Regions from separate parts of the Paenibacillus sp. KN14-4R genome, predicted to be linked through region 2. Evidence: riboswitches for the same ligand, from Rfam matches in the RefSeq annotation. Region 2 holds a riboswitch; the other holds the start of a gene.
What was found. A riboswitch is a leader RNA that binds a small molecule or an ion and turns the genes downstream of it on or off. The one in region 2 is predicted to bind S-adenosylmethionine.
Positions count from the first base shown of each region.

Region 1: it holds a riboswitch for S-adenosylmethionine, as region 2 does, so the genes downstream of both, metA (homoserine O-acetyltransferase MetA) here and ACSBOP_RS12330 (methionine ABC transporter ATP-binding protein) in region 2, are expected to answer to the same signal.

Region 1 is NZ_CP197466.1:3,334,392-3,341,405, reverse strand. Features, by position in the region: gene corA (magnesium/cobalt transporter CorA) at 1-683, opposite strand, end outside; SAM riboswitch class I at 992-1,112, shown strand; gene metA (homoserine O-acetyltransferase MetA) at 1,200-2,147, shown strand; gene ACSBOP_RS16325 (PLP-dependent transferase) at 2,144-3,313, shown strand; gene ACSBOP_RS16320 (trans-sulfuration enzyme family protein) at 3,310-4,464, shown strand; gene mqnC (cyclic dehypoxanthinyl futalosine synthase) at 4,600-5,733, shown strand; gene ACSBOP_RS16310 (MBL fold metallo-hydrolase) at 5,953-7,014, shown strand, end outside.
Region 2 is NZ_CP197466.1:2,550,507-2,557,520, forward strand. Features, by position in the region: gene ACSBOP_RS12310 (low molecular weight protein-tyrosine-phosphatase) at 1-251, opposite strand, end outside; gene ACSBOP_RS12315 (YheC/YheD family endospore coat-associated protein) at 534-1,904, shown strand; gene ACSBOP_RS12320 (YheC/YheD family endospore coat-associated protein) at 2,025-3,101, opposite strand; gene ACSBOP_RS12325 (amino acid permease) at 3,273-4,667, opposite strand; SAM riboswitch class I at 4,895-5,024, shown strand; gene ACSBOP_RS12330 (methionine ABC transporter ATP-binding protein) at 5,170-6,180, shown strand; gene ACSBOP_RS12335 (methionine ABC transporter permease) at 6,177-6,833, shown strand; gene ACSBOP_RS12340 (MetQ/NlpA family ABC transporter substrate-binding protein) at 6,863-7,014, shown strand, end outside.

The sequences.
Region 1 (7,014 bases), 780 kb from region 2:
AGGGTATCGAACGTATCTACAATTTTGACCGCATTCTCATAAATGTCGCCAAAATATTTTTGGAGTGGTGTAGAAATCAGCTTGAGATCTCGTTTATTTAACACGCCTACAACATCACGCTGCGGCACGAGCGCCTTTTTGAGCCATAAAATCTCACTTCGAAGTCCAATGATCTCATTGAGGTGAGTTTTCTTCGTGTGCATCAGAATGTCTTCTTCGAGTTTCTCAATCTTATCCTCGATACGATCACCGACAGTAAAGTAATTATCGACAACCAGATCGATGAGATGATACAGAAACCGATCGCAGGAATTTACTTCTTCTTCCCATAAAAGAGGCTTAAGTACACGAATTTCATTAATTTTTTGTTTGGTTACTGTAATGATAAAATGTTTGCCTAAGAAAATATTAAGTGCTCGGAGGAAAATCTCCTCGTCATCAAATCGAATAGAATTAACTACAATAAAATAATGACCATCATAAATTTCAAGCTTAGGACGTTGTTCTTCCTCACTTAGTGTATCCTCTACTGCCAGATCGTGAAGGTGAAACAAAGATTGAAGAATATCAATTTCATCCACTGTCGCATCAATCCAGTAAAAGCCCTCTTCAGGAGGGGTCAAAGCGAGGGTGACGTCATCGATAATCGTAAATACGCCATTTTGTACAAGGCGTGTTTTCATGAATACCACCCTTTCTTATCGAAAGGCAGAGGCAAGTCATCCAACCCTAAGTTACAGAGAATGATGGACTGTACATGCGACCGCTGCGCTTTCGCTATATATGAAGTTTAAAATGTTAATGCGACTGCTTGGGTCACCGTCCATACGTTCTCCCCCCTTATACCTTGTGAATTACTTGTATAGTATATACCTACATTTTCCACAGTTCAAGCTACAAAATGAGGTAAATCATTGGATAAATATGCTTGACGAAAGCAGCATGGTTCGATTACATTGATAGTAATATAACTGAAAATTAATTGTTTTTACTCTTATCAAGAGCAGGTGGAGGGACTAGCCCGATGATACCCGGCAACCGGCACTTTCCGAAAGGAAATGCACGGTGCTAATTCTTGCGGAAGCGCGTTTGACGCTTTTGACAGATGAGAGAGGACACATTTAGGTATCATTTTACGTGGCCTTTCTCATTTTGTATGGGAAAGGTCATTTTTATTTTTATTAAAGGAGTGGTGCTGCATGCCAATTAAAATTCCGGACAATTTACCGGCAAAGGAAGTTTTGACTCAGGAAAATATTTTCGTTATGGATGAATCTGTTGCGTATCATCAAGATATTCGCCCACTGCGAATTTTGCTATTAAATTTAATGCCGATTAAAGAAACTACGGAAACTCAAATTTTGCGTTTGCTATCGAATAGCCCACTACAAGTCGAATTTGTATTATTACATCCGAAGACACATTCTTCTAAAAATACATCACAAGAGCATTTGTCTCTTTTTTATAAAACATTCGAAGACGTTCAAAAGGAGCAGTTCGATGGCTTGATCATCACAGGGGCTCCAGTTGAGCAAATGGAATTTGAAGATGTCACGTATTGGGAAGAGCTGAAGGAGATTATGGATTGGAGTGTGGATCATGTCACGTCAACGCTTCATATCTGTTGGGCATCTCAAGCTGGCTTGTATCACCACTTTGGCATTCCGAAGTACACACTAGATGAGAAAATGTTTGGCGTGTTCCCACATTCCTTAAATCAAGATAATGTTAAGTTACTCCGGGGGTTTGATGAAGTGTTCTATGTTCCTCAATCCAGACATACCGAAGTACGACGTGAAGACATTCAGAATAAGCCGGAGTTAGAAATTTTGGCAGAGTCGGAAGAAGCGGGCGTATATATTGTCGCTTCGGATAAGGGCAAGCAAATTTTCGTAACCGGACATTCTGAATATGACCCGCTCACACTGAAATGGGAATATGACCGTGATGTGAATAAAGGACTTGAAATTGCAATTCCGAAAAATTATTACCCGAATGATGATCCGACTAAGTACCCAATGACTTCTTGGAGAGCGCATGCGAACCTTCTCTTCTCCAACTGGTTGAACTATTATGTCTATCAAGAAACGCCATATGATCTATCAGCAGTTCATAAAAAATCAAAAGACGGAGGTTCGAAATCATGAATATCGAGAGTCGGTTGGCGCAAATTGGTTCGATCTCCGAGCCAGTTACAGGAGCAGTTTCTTTTCCAGTCTATCAGTCCACAGCATTCCGTCATCCGAAACTTGGTCAAAGTACAGGATTTGATTATTCCCGTACGAAAAATCCGACACGCAGTGTGCTTGAAGAAGCAATTGCTGAGCTAGAATCTGGAGACGCTGGTTTTGCTTGTTCATCCGGCATGGCAGCCTTGCAGACGATCTTTGCACTATTTTCACAAGGGGATCACTTGATTGTCTCCTTGGATTTATATGGGGGGACTTACCGTTTGCTTGAGCAGATCATGTCCCGTTTTGGTGTATCTGCGACGTATGTCGATACGAATGATCTTGCTGCGTTAGAACAGGCTTATCGTGAGAGCACGAGAGCGGTCTTGATCGAGACACCAACGAACCCACTGATGATGGTAACAGATATTGAAGCTGTAGCGACTTGGGCAAAGGGTAAGGGAGTTCTTACGATTGTAGACAATACCCTACTTACGCCTTACTTGCAGCGTCCAATCGAGCTTGGTGCTGATATTATTATTCACTCTGCAACGAAATATTTGGGCGGACATAACGATGTTCTTGCAGGATTAATTGTAACGAAGGGCAGGGAACTATCTGAAAAAATGTTCTTCCTGCACAATTCAATTGGCGCGGTGTTAGGACCTCAAGATTCGTGGTTATTAATGCGTGGGATGAAGACCCTTGCACTGCGTATGCAGCGTCATGAAGCGAATGCAACGGCAATTGCGAAGTGGCTGCAGACGCATCCAATGGTAGCAGAAGTATTCTATCCTGCATTGGAGTCTCACCCCGGCTATGAGATTCAGAATAAGCAATCAAGCGGTAATACCGGTATTTTCTCATTCAAGATGAAAGATGCCCGCGCCATTGAGACGATTTTGCGACACATTCGTCTGATTGCTTTTGCTGAAAGCCTAGGTGGTGTGGAGTCACTTATGACTTATCCAGCTGTACAAACCCATGCAGATATTCCGCTAGAAATTCGGGAGAAAATTGGTGTGGATGATCGTCTATTGCGCTACTCGGTAGGAATTGAGCATGTAGATGACTTAATGACGGATCTAGCTCGTGCATTTGATGCGGCTGCTTCGGAGCTAGCAGGAGGCGTGAAAGCATGAGTAAAGCGGGTAAGGAAGTAGGCTTTGGAACGAAACTGTTGCATTATGAAGGAGCGGTTGATGAAGTAACAGGTGCTTCGTCAACACCTATTTATCAAGCATCGACATTCCATCATTTTGATCTGGACCAACCACCCAAGCATGATTATACACGTTCGGGTAATCCGACTCGTGAAGCGGTAGAATCCTACATTGCCGCACTTGAAGGTGGTGTGCGGGGGTTTGCATTTTCCTCCGGGATGGCAGCAATTTCGTCTGCATTTATGATGCTATCAGCAGGAGATCATGTGATCTGCACGGAGGATGTATATGGTGGAACTTATCGACTCCTGAGCACGATTATGACGCGGATGAATATTGAAACCACATTCGTCGATATGACGGATATCGAGCAAGTACGTGCAGCACGAAGACCGAATACGGCTGCTGTCTTTATGGAGACACCTTCGAACCCAACGCTGCGGATTACCGATGTAGCGGCGATTACAGCTTGGGCGAAGGAACATGATTTGATAACAATGTTAGATAATTCATTCATGACACCCTATCATCAGCGCCCAATCGAACTAGGTGTAGATGTTGTATTGCATAGTGCTACGAAGTTTCTAAGTGGACACAGTGATGTGCTTGCTGGACTTGCTGTTGTTGCTACCGAGGAATTAGGTAATCGACTTAAAGCCATTCAAAATGGTATGGGGAATGTACTAGGCATGCAAGATTCTTGGCTGCTCATGCGAGGAATGAAGACGCTGAAGGTTCGTATGGAAGCATCCGAGCAGTCCGCTCAGAAGCTAGCACACTGGCTCGCAAATCAAAGCAGCATTGCCGCTGTCTACTATCCTGGGCTTGCTGATCATCCAGGTCGTGAAGTTCATGAGCGACAGTCCAAAGGTTACGGAGCGGTTGTATCGTTTGATGTGGGTTCAGGAGAACGCGCGCGAAAGCTTCTTGGTGCCGTACACATTCCATTAGTTGCGGTATCCCTTGGAGCAGTGGAAAGTATCTTATCCTACCCTGCGATGATGTCCCACGCGTCGATGCCGCGTGAAGTACGGGCACTTCGTGGAATTACAGATGGACTTGTCCGTTACTCGGTTGGTTTAGAAGATGTTGAAGACATGATTGCGGATTTGGAGCAAGCATTAGCTTAAATTATGAAGGTGAAATAATCTCAGCTTGGCCTGTAAAGTGTCATTATAGCGATAGGCATCTGTTTATGTTACGATGGATAATAAAAGTACCTCTATGTAAGCATAGTGAATATATAGAAAAGAGGTGTTGGATCGATGAATGCCATCGACCGCATTTTACACAAAGCCGTCTCTGGGGGACGACTCAACGTAGAAGAATGTATAACTTTATATGAGTCTGATGAGATTGAAAAAATTGGACATGCTGCTAATCAAGTCATGCAAAAGCTGCATCCAGAGCCTGTTACAACATTTGTTGTTGGCCGTAATATTAATTATACGAATATTTGTGATGTATACTGCCGGTTCTGCGCTTTCTATAGAACGCCTGGTTCTTCTGAAGGATATGTCCTTCCCGATGAAGCTATTTTCCAAAAAATTCAAGAAACTATTGATGTAGGTGGAACGGAAATTTTAATGCAAGGTGGGGTTAACCCGAATCTTCCATTCACTTACTATACGGATTTGCTTAGAGAAATTAAGAAGCGTTTCAATATCACCATGCACTCCTTCTCACCTGCAGAGATCATGAAGATGAAGGAGATTTCTCCAGATCTATCACTGGTTGAAGTGATGCGTGAATTGAACAAAGCGGGTCTTGATTCCCTTCCAGGTGGCGGCGGAGAAATTCTAGACGATCGTACACGCCGTAAAATCTCTCGCCTTAAAGGTTCGTGGCGTGATTGGATGGACGTCATGCAAGCTGCTCATCAAGTAGGAATGAACACAACAGCTACGATGGTAATCGGCTTTGGTGAATCTTTCGAAGAACGCGCGCTTCACTTGCTTCGTGTACGTGATGCACAAGATGACGTGGCACTAAACGGATGGAATACAAAAGGCTTCTTAGCGTTTATTCCATGGACATTCCAATCTGAGAATACAAACATGAAGGGCGAAAAAATATCGCCTGAGAGGTACTTACAGACGGTTGCGATCTCGCGTCTGATGCTCGATAACATTCCGAATATCCAATCTTCGTGGGTTACGATGGGTCCAGAAGTGGGCAAGCTGTCCTTACAGTACGGCTGTAACGACTTTGGCTCTACGATGATGGAAGAGAATGTAGTATCTGCTGCAGGTACAACACATAAAGTGAATATTGATTTGATTCTTAAATTAATTCGTGAAGCGGGTAAGATTCCAGCTCAGCGTGATACGAAATATAATATCATCCGTACGTTTGGTGATACAGATAAAGTGGCACGCGATTTCGTGATGCAGAATTAAACATGTGATACGCGAGAAACGCCGATTCATCTTACTCTTTAACAAGAGAGGGGAGGAGCGGTGTTTTTTGTTTTTATAGGACCAGTGATGCTCATAGTAGTTTATGTCAGTGTTCATAGATTAGTTTGTACTTATTTTTGAACCATATGTCTTGGAACATTCTTTCTCTATGAGCGATATCTTATTAAAAGGGGTTGTATTAGGAGGGGGTTGGTGTAAATGAGGATTGAATGGGTGAATCACGCATCTTTTATTATCGAGCATGGCCCGATTCGGCTCCTATCTGACCCTTGGATAGAAGGCACAGTCTTTGATCAAGGATGGGCACTTTTATCTCCATCCTCATTTACTTATTCAGACTTCGCCAACATTACACATATTTGGTTTTCACATGAACATCCTGATCATTTTAATACGCCGAATTTACGATTTATTCCAAGTGAATTTAGAAGTAAGATTACGGTTTTATATCAGAAGACAGAGGACAAGAAGGTACGTGATTATTGCTGCAGTCTTGGCTTTCATGAGGTCATAGAGCTCGATAAGCAACATGGGTACGACTTAACCGATGATTTTCAAGTCAGGTGTACACCTATTTATGGGGATTCTTGGCTTTGTATGCGTGTGGGCGGCCAAACGATTCTCAATTTGAATGATTGTAATGTGCATACGAAAGAGGATGTGCTTAAGATGTATCAATTAGTAGGTCCAATAGATGTTTTGTTGACACAGTTTTCGTATGCGAATTGGGTAGGAAACCGTGCGGATATTAGGTATAGGACGAATATGGCCCGCGAGAAAATGAATACCTTTTTACTGCAAACAAATTTGTTAAAGCCACGATATGTCATTCCTTTTGCAAGCTATGTCTGGTTCTGTCATGAAGAGAATTATTATTTAAATGCAGAGATGAATCAAATCGAGGATGTCGTCAGACGAATTAAGCAGGAAACGATGGTGCAGCCGGTTGTGCTGTATCCTGGTGATACATGGGAGATGGATCAACATCATGATTCAAGATCGGCTATTACACGATACCAAAGAGATTATCATCATATCTTAAACAGACCGAAGCTGGTCCAGAATCAATCATTCGATATTGAATTGTTGTCTAAGATTGCGAAGCAATTTTCTGATTCCCTTATCCAGTTGAATGATCCAAGTGTGACGAATTATTTGCTGCAGCACCCGACGACCCTCTTTTTGACAGATAATCAACTTTCATATCAGTTCGGACTTCAACATGGCTTGCAGCGAATAGATGTTTATCGCGAAGATTGT
Region 2 (7,014 bases):
TAATCAAACTTTGAAAAGTCCGTGGAGATGACCTGTCTGGCAAACATATTACTGTCATCAATTTGGTATTTCTGTAAAATCTCCCGTGTACCTTGATGCGGCTTCTCGCCGATATGCCAATCTCCTGTTCCTGCTGAATCAATGGAAATGGCGTCCAACAATCCCGCTTCCCATACCTTATGCCGGAAAACAGCTTCCGCCATCGGTGAACGGCAAATGTTACCCAAACAAACGAACAATACATGTACCAAATATATTCCACCTTTCAAAAACATCAATAGCCTACTTAAACCTTAACAAGCTTATATTAAATGTAGTATCAAGGTTCAGTAATGTCAAATAGAGGTTGATCCTAGTGCACATTTATCCGTTTCACAGCATTATATGGAGACAGACATCGTTAGGCACCCCAACTAGGCTTAATAACGCGCTTATTTCATCGCACCAAGCTATTACCCTGTTCATATGATGAAAGAACACTGGGTATTGACCGTTCGTGACTGACATCTGCTGCTGGAGAGGATGATGAACGAATGACAAAAGTGAAAGTGAAAATAACGGTTCAACAAACCAGCACTGTTAGTGATACCACTGTATGGATTGGCTCAACAACTCTCAGTAAACTAAAAATGCCATCATATGGGTCTGCTACTCTACAATATGGCTCCTCTAAAACCTTAGTTCAGATTCAAAGCATTCCAAAATGGAGCGGAATTCGGATTCATCCTACCCTAGCGAGTAACCTCGGTATTTCAAACGGTACTCAATTATCGGTTGTGTACAAATCAAGCTCTAGCACAATTTCACTTGGGCCTTTGATAGGCGTGATCATTAGACGCATCAAGTCATCCGACCCAGAGAACCTCCTGGGTAAAAACAGTTCATTCGGCCGTGAATTTGCTGAGGCATGTAATCTTTATGGGGCATCCAGTTTTTTCTTTACACAAGATGATATTCGTTTAGAGGATCCTTTTGTGGGTGGCTGGTCTTATCAGGATGGCACGTGGAAAAAGGGTTATTTTCCCATACCCAATCTGATCTATAACCGGCTTACATCCAGGGTGATCGAAAATAGTGAGAACGTGCAGCAATTTATAAAAGATTCCAAAGCAAAGTATGGAACGCAAACGTTTAATGAGAAATATCTGAATAAAAATGAAGTGTTCGATGCGCTGAAAAGTGAAGGCGTTCTTACTGCCTCTTTACCAGAATCACATTTACTCGTAAATTCACAAACGCTTAAGATGATGCTTACCCGGTATTCATCCGTTTTCCTAAAACCTATAAAAGGTTCACTAGGTAAAGGAATTATTCGCATTCGTCGTGAGGGATCACAAACCTACCACTGCCACACGGTGAGTATGGGTGGACTTCGTAAACAAACGTATGAATCGTTCTCTAAGCTCATCTCAGCCATGTCAGGTAAATTCAAATCAGCATCCTACCAAATTCAACAAGGCATTGATCTCATCTCAGTAAATGGCCGACCCGTTGACTTTCGGGCACTTGTTCAGCGTAACTCCAAAGGTCAATGGGCTATCACATCAATCGTTGCACGAATAGCTGGTAATCAGACCTTTGTTTCTAACTTAGCAAGGGGAGGCACACTCAGTTCTGTATCCAGCGCACTCGCCATGTCCAACTTAAATATCCAGCAGCGACCACTTGTGCAAGCTCGTCTACGTAAATGCTCACTGGATGTCGCCAGAGGGATTGAATCACAAATTCAGAATCATTTTGCAGAGCTTGGCATTGACATAGCAGCAGACACGAAAGGACGCGTTTGGCTATTGGAAGTTAATTCCAAGCCATCTAAGGAAGATAATTCCCCCTTGTATGACCACAAAATTAGACCGTCTGTTCGTCAAATCATCCAGTATTCCAAATACCTAACAAAATTTTAATAGCAGCAGGCTGCTGGATAATCCCCATTTTTGCAGCCTGTTTTTTGCTGTCTTGAAACTTCATTTTTACAGACTAAAATAACCCTTCTTTGTTGAAGAAGGGCTTCTTTGATTCATAATCTATAATTTTGTGTTTGCTAAAAAAATGGCATACTCCAGTGGACGCCTACACGACTGACGATACAAGTCCATTTTCCCAATCCCTTTAAAAATATCGCGACCTGGCTTCGGATTCACTTCAATCAGCCAGACTCGGCCATTTACATCGACGCCGATATCAAGGCCAAATTCCATCATCCCGCCAAAATGCTCCTCAATCGTGCGCACCACTTGAAATGCAAGCTCATAACACTCATTTCGTATGGGCTCTACCTGTTCCTCACCGAATTTCTCAGCAATCAGCTCTTCGAACGGAACTGCTTTACCCCCACCATGCAGGTTAGAAGTCGAAGAGTTGCGTGGTCCTACACGTATCCCCATGCCTGTTACTGTCCACTCGCCTTTATCGTCCTTCTGGATTAAAAGCCGCGTATCCGCAACGTGATTCGGTATAATTTCAAGATTTAAACCCTGCTGAATCATAAAAATTCCATTACGGATCTTTTGTTGATCAACCCAATTATTCATCCAATGCTTCAGAGAGAACATACCGCGAAGCTCGATTGATTTCTGTGCCAAATTCCGTGATCTTGCTTGGATCAGAAATCCTTTACGGGTTCGACACAGTTTCACAATACTTCGTCCGCCTGTTCCATTGCCTGGTTTTATATATAAAATATCATATTTCTCTGTCATCGCTTCCAAGTTACTTACATTATATTTCGTCGTCTCAGGCATCCATTTCTGGAGCGCTTCGGTCTGCAGGAATAACTGGGTTGCATTCCATTTATTCGTATATTTGTTGTTTGCATAAATAAAAAGCTTAGAGTTACGCACTTTTTTATAAGAAGGATTACCTTTGCGGCAGCGATCAATGACAATATCTGGCCAAGGTGCCACACTTCTTTCCCACTTGTTACGCTCATTTAGAATAAAGCCGCGTATGAAACTTCTATCCCGATTAATATCATCTGCTGAAAATAAATAAACGAAGGCCCCCAGATCCTTCCCTTCCTTAAGTAGCAGCTTCAAATACTTTGATTCATTGAATTTCGCACCGTCTCTCCAAGCCAGAATACCAATAATCGGTCTGCTCATGTTGGGAACGTCCTCTCTATCATCACTTATTCATAGGCAGAAACTACTATTAGCTTATTCATACACACAGAGAATGTTCCAAACGAACACGCCTAGCTTTACGGGCTTTCTCCCATCTTGATAAAAAGTACAAAAAAGCCAGACATTCCTGTCTGGCTTCATGCTAATCGCTTATTTTTTATTGTTCTTTACAAGTGGATAGAACACAATACCGAATAGAACCATACCCACACCTGCAAGGAATGTAAACCAATCTGTCATTGCCGAACGAATCACCCAAAGTGAATACAGGGTTGCCAGCACCGCAATGATACCATCAACGATACGCTGTCTCATTTGACCTTCATACGTTTCTCCAAGCCATACTAATTTAAGCTGGTAAATAGATGCAATTGTATATGGAACGAGTACCGCGAGGATGGCAATGGTCGTCACTAATTCAAATTCCTCTGCAATTGAACTGGATAGGGTTGACAAAAGCAGAAGCTGTGTTACCCCATTTGTAATTGTAAGTGCCTTCGCTGGTGACCCATGACGATTTTCTAATTTGAAAACGGGCAGGAACAACCCTTGCTTCGCTGCTTGATAAGGCACTTCCGCACTTAACAAAAGCCAACCAATTGTCGTACCAATGAGAGAAATGAGCCCAAGTCCAGCCATTATGTAGCTGCCTGAAGGGCCGATTACAATCGACAATGCATCTACAAGCGGTTTATGGGAATTAATCAGCTCTTCTTGTGTCATAACACCCATCGCTAGGACGGAAATACTTATATAAAGGAGCAAAGCAATTCCAAGTCCTAGAATCGTCGCAATTTGCACGTACGATTTTTTACGTGCTCTTTTAGAGAATACGACAGCTGACTCTACACCAAGAAATGCCCACATGGTTGCCATTGCCGCCATACTCAGCTGCTGCAAGAAGCCCAAATGCTCCCCAGTCTCGCTTACTCTATCTTGCATCAACGGCACAATGTTGCTGCTATCAAATGCCATTAAGCCAATTATAATAAATAGTGCGAAACCGAGAACTTTAGCTGCAGTTGCAATTAAATTTAACTTACCCGCGCCTTCAATACCACGAATAATAATCGCGTGATTGACCCATAAAAATACGGAACAAATCAGAAACGTAATGAAATTCCCAAGCTTCATCGTAAATCCAAATATCGTAAACAGTTCCGCTTGATTCGTCATGATTGGGAAGAATGCGGATAAATAGCTGGCAAAAGTCGTAACAACCGCAACGTTACCAGCAATATTCGCTACCCAGTAACCCCATGACACAAAATAACCTGACATATGGGAAGTACGCGATCCTTTACGAAACAAAGCTGTTGCATATAGCTGCGGACCACCGGACAAATCCGGTTTACGAATCGATAGATTTCCAAAAACAAGAGCTATCATAAGTACGCCAGAACCAGTCATAAACCAAGCCGTAATGACCGCAGAAGGACTTGCCACTTTGGCAAGCGTATTCGGTAACATAAAAATGCCCGATCCCACCATATTTCCTACGACTAGCGCAACCAATAGCCATAGACCTAACTTATTGTCTTTCATGTTGTTACATCCTCCCCAGTAGTTGGCAATAAGCGGTATCCATATTAATTTTCCAATAATTACTACTCTACTTATACATTTAACCTATAACACTATACAACATATAGATACTTCTCATCAATGGAAATAACCGTTGTAATATTTTTTCTTGACTTCTATTCCACACTACGCCTATACTCATACTTACAAATCAACACGAACAACGTTAAGCCAACTGCATATGTAATTTCTTATCGAGAGAGGCGGAGGGACAAGGCCCTGTGAAGCCCGGCAACCGATTAGTTAGCTGCAAAGCGGATTAATGACATGGTGCCAATTCCTTCAGGATTCAGATCAATGAATTCTGGCAGATGAGAAAAGGATGAAGACGAATATACTCAGCCCTTTTTGCAATCTGCAAAAAAGGGCTTTTTTGCGTTAATTTACAAATTATCCCTAACTTTTTCGTGCCAATTATTTCATTCAACATTCGTTCATACTACAGCTAGGAAGGTGATAATCAATGATCCAATTACAAAATATTTCGAAGCATTATTTAACGAATAACAGACAAACGATCGCTTTAAATGCCGTTAGCCTCCATGTTAACAAAGGAGAGATCTTCGGTATTATCGGTCACTCTGGTGCAGGGAAAAGCACACTGCTTCGTACGATCAATTTATTAGAGCGGCCATCAAGTGGGCAGGTCTTAATTAATAACACGGAGTTTACACAACTTAATCATACCGAACTTCAAAACAAACGACGTAAAATCGGCATGATCTTTCAACATTTCAACCTGCTGACTTCCGCCACCGTAGAGAAAAATATTGCATTTCCTCTCACACTTGCGGGTATGCCTAAAAATCAAATACAAGCGCGTGTCAATGAACTGCTAACTCTTGTGGGACTAGAAGAACATCGTAATAAGTATCCTTCCCAACTATCTGGCGGTCAAAAACAGCGTGTTGGTATCGCGAGAGCTTTATCGGCAGACCCTGATATTCTGCTATGTGACGAAGCAACATCTGCGCTTGATCCCTTAACAACGAATTCTATCTTAGAGCTGTTAGCTGAAATTAATCGAAAGTTCGGGATTACAATTGTCCTTATCACACATGAGATGCATGTCATTCGTACCATCTGTGATAAAGTAGCGGTCATTCATGCGGGTCAGATCGTAGAACAAGGACTTGTTACAGAGGTGTTCCTAAAACCACAACACCGCGTCACACAAGAGTTCATTGATGAGTTATCTGATCCAATAGAATGGAGCAATTTACGTAATCAGCAAGGGACATCACCACATCTAGTTAAAATCACGTTCCTTGGTGAACAGACGTACTTGCCGCTGTTATCCGAGATCATTAGCCATACAGGCGTTACATTTTCCATTATGCAAGGAACCATATCCCGTTTAAAAGACACCCCTTACGGTGTACTGCATGTCATCTTCCATGGTGAAGAACGAGCAATTGAACAAACCATACAGGAACTTAAAATAAGAGGCTTAGATGTGGAGGTTATGCAATGAATTTTTCTCATATTATTTGGTCGGACATCGGCGATGCAACGATCGACACGCTCAATATGTTGGCCTTCTCTGTAGTCTTTACCTTTATACTTGGTCTGCCAATCGGTATATTGCTTTACTGGACTTCCGGTAAAAATGGTAAAACGAAGCTGATCTATACGATCTCTTCTTTTATCATTAACATTTTGCGTTCTGTTCCATTCGTCATCTTAATGATCGCTGTAATTCCCCTTACACGTTCAATCGTAGGGACATCTATTGGCGTTCAAGCAGCCATTCCCCCGCTAGTTATCGCGGCAGCACCTTTTTTCGCAAGACTAGTTGAAACTTCTCTTCGAGAGGTAGATCGTGGGGTCATTGAAGCAGCACAAGCCATGGGCGCATCCAACAGACAGATTATTTGGAAGGTCCTCTTGCCTGAATCATTGCCTGGTTTACTTGCTGGAATGACAATTACGGCTGTAACCCTTGTTTCTTACACAGCAATGTCTGGTTTAATTGGCGGAGGCGGTCTAGGAGATCTTGCTTACCGCTATGGTTATCAGCGCTTCGAAACAGAAATGATGATTGCGAGTATTATCGTCATGCTAATTCTTGTTCAAGTGTTGCAGACGATTGGCGACAAATTGGTTTCGCGGTTTTCACGTAAATAGATATCATACACATTCTAGGAGGAATCATAATGAAAAAATTACTTATTTTCGCACTATCCATCTCATTAATTGCGGTACTTGCCGCTTGCGGTCAAAAAAATGCTGCCCCAGCTGCTGAAGGTAACACAAAAGAAGTAACGCTAAAAGTCGGTGCAACCGCTGTTCCACATGCTGAAATTTT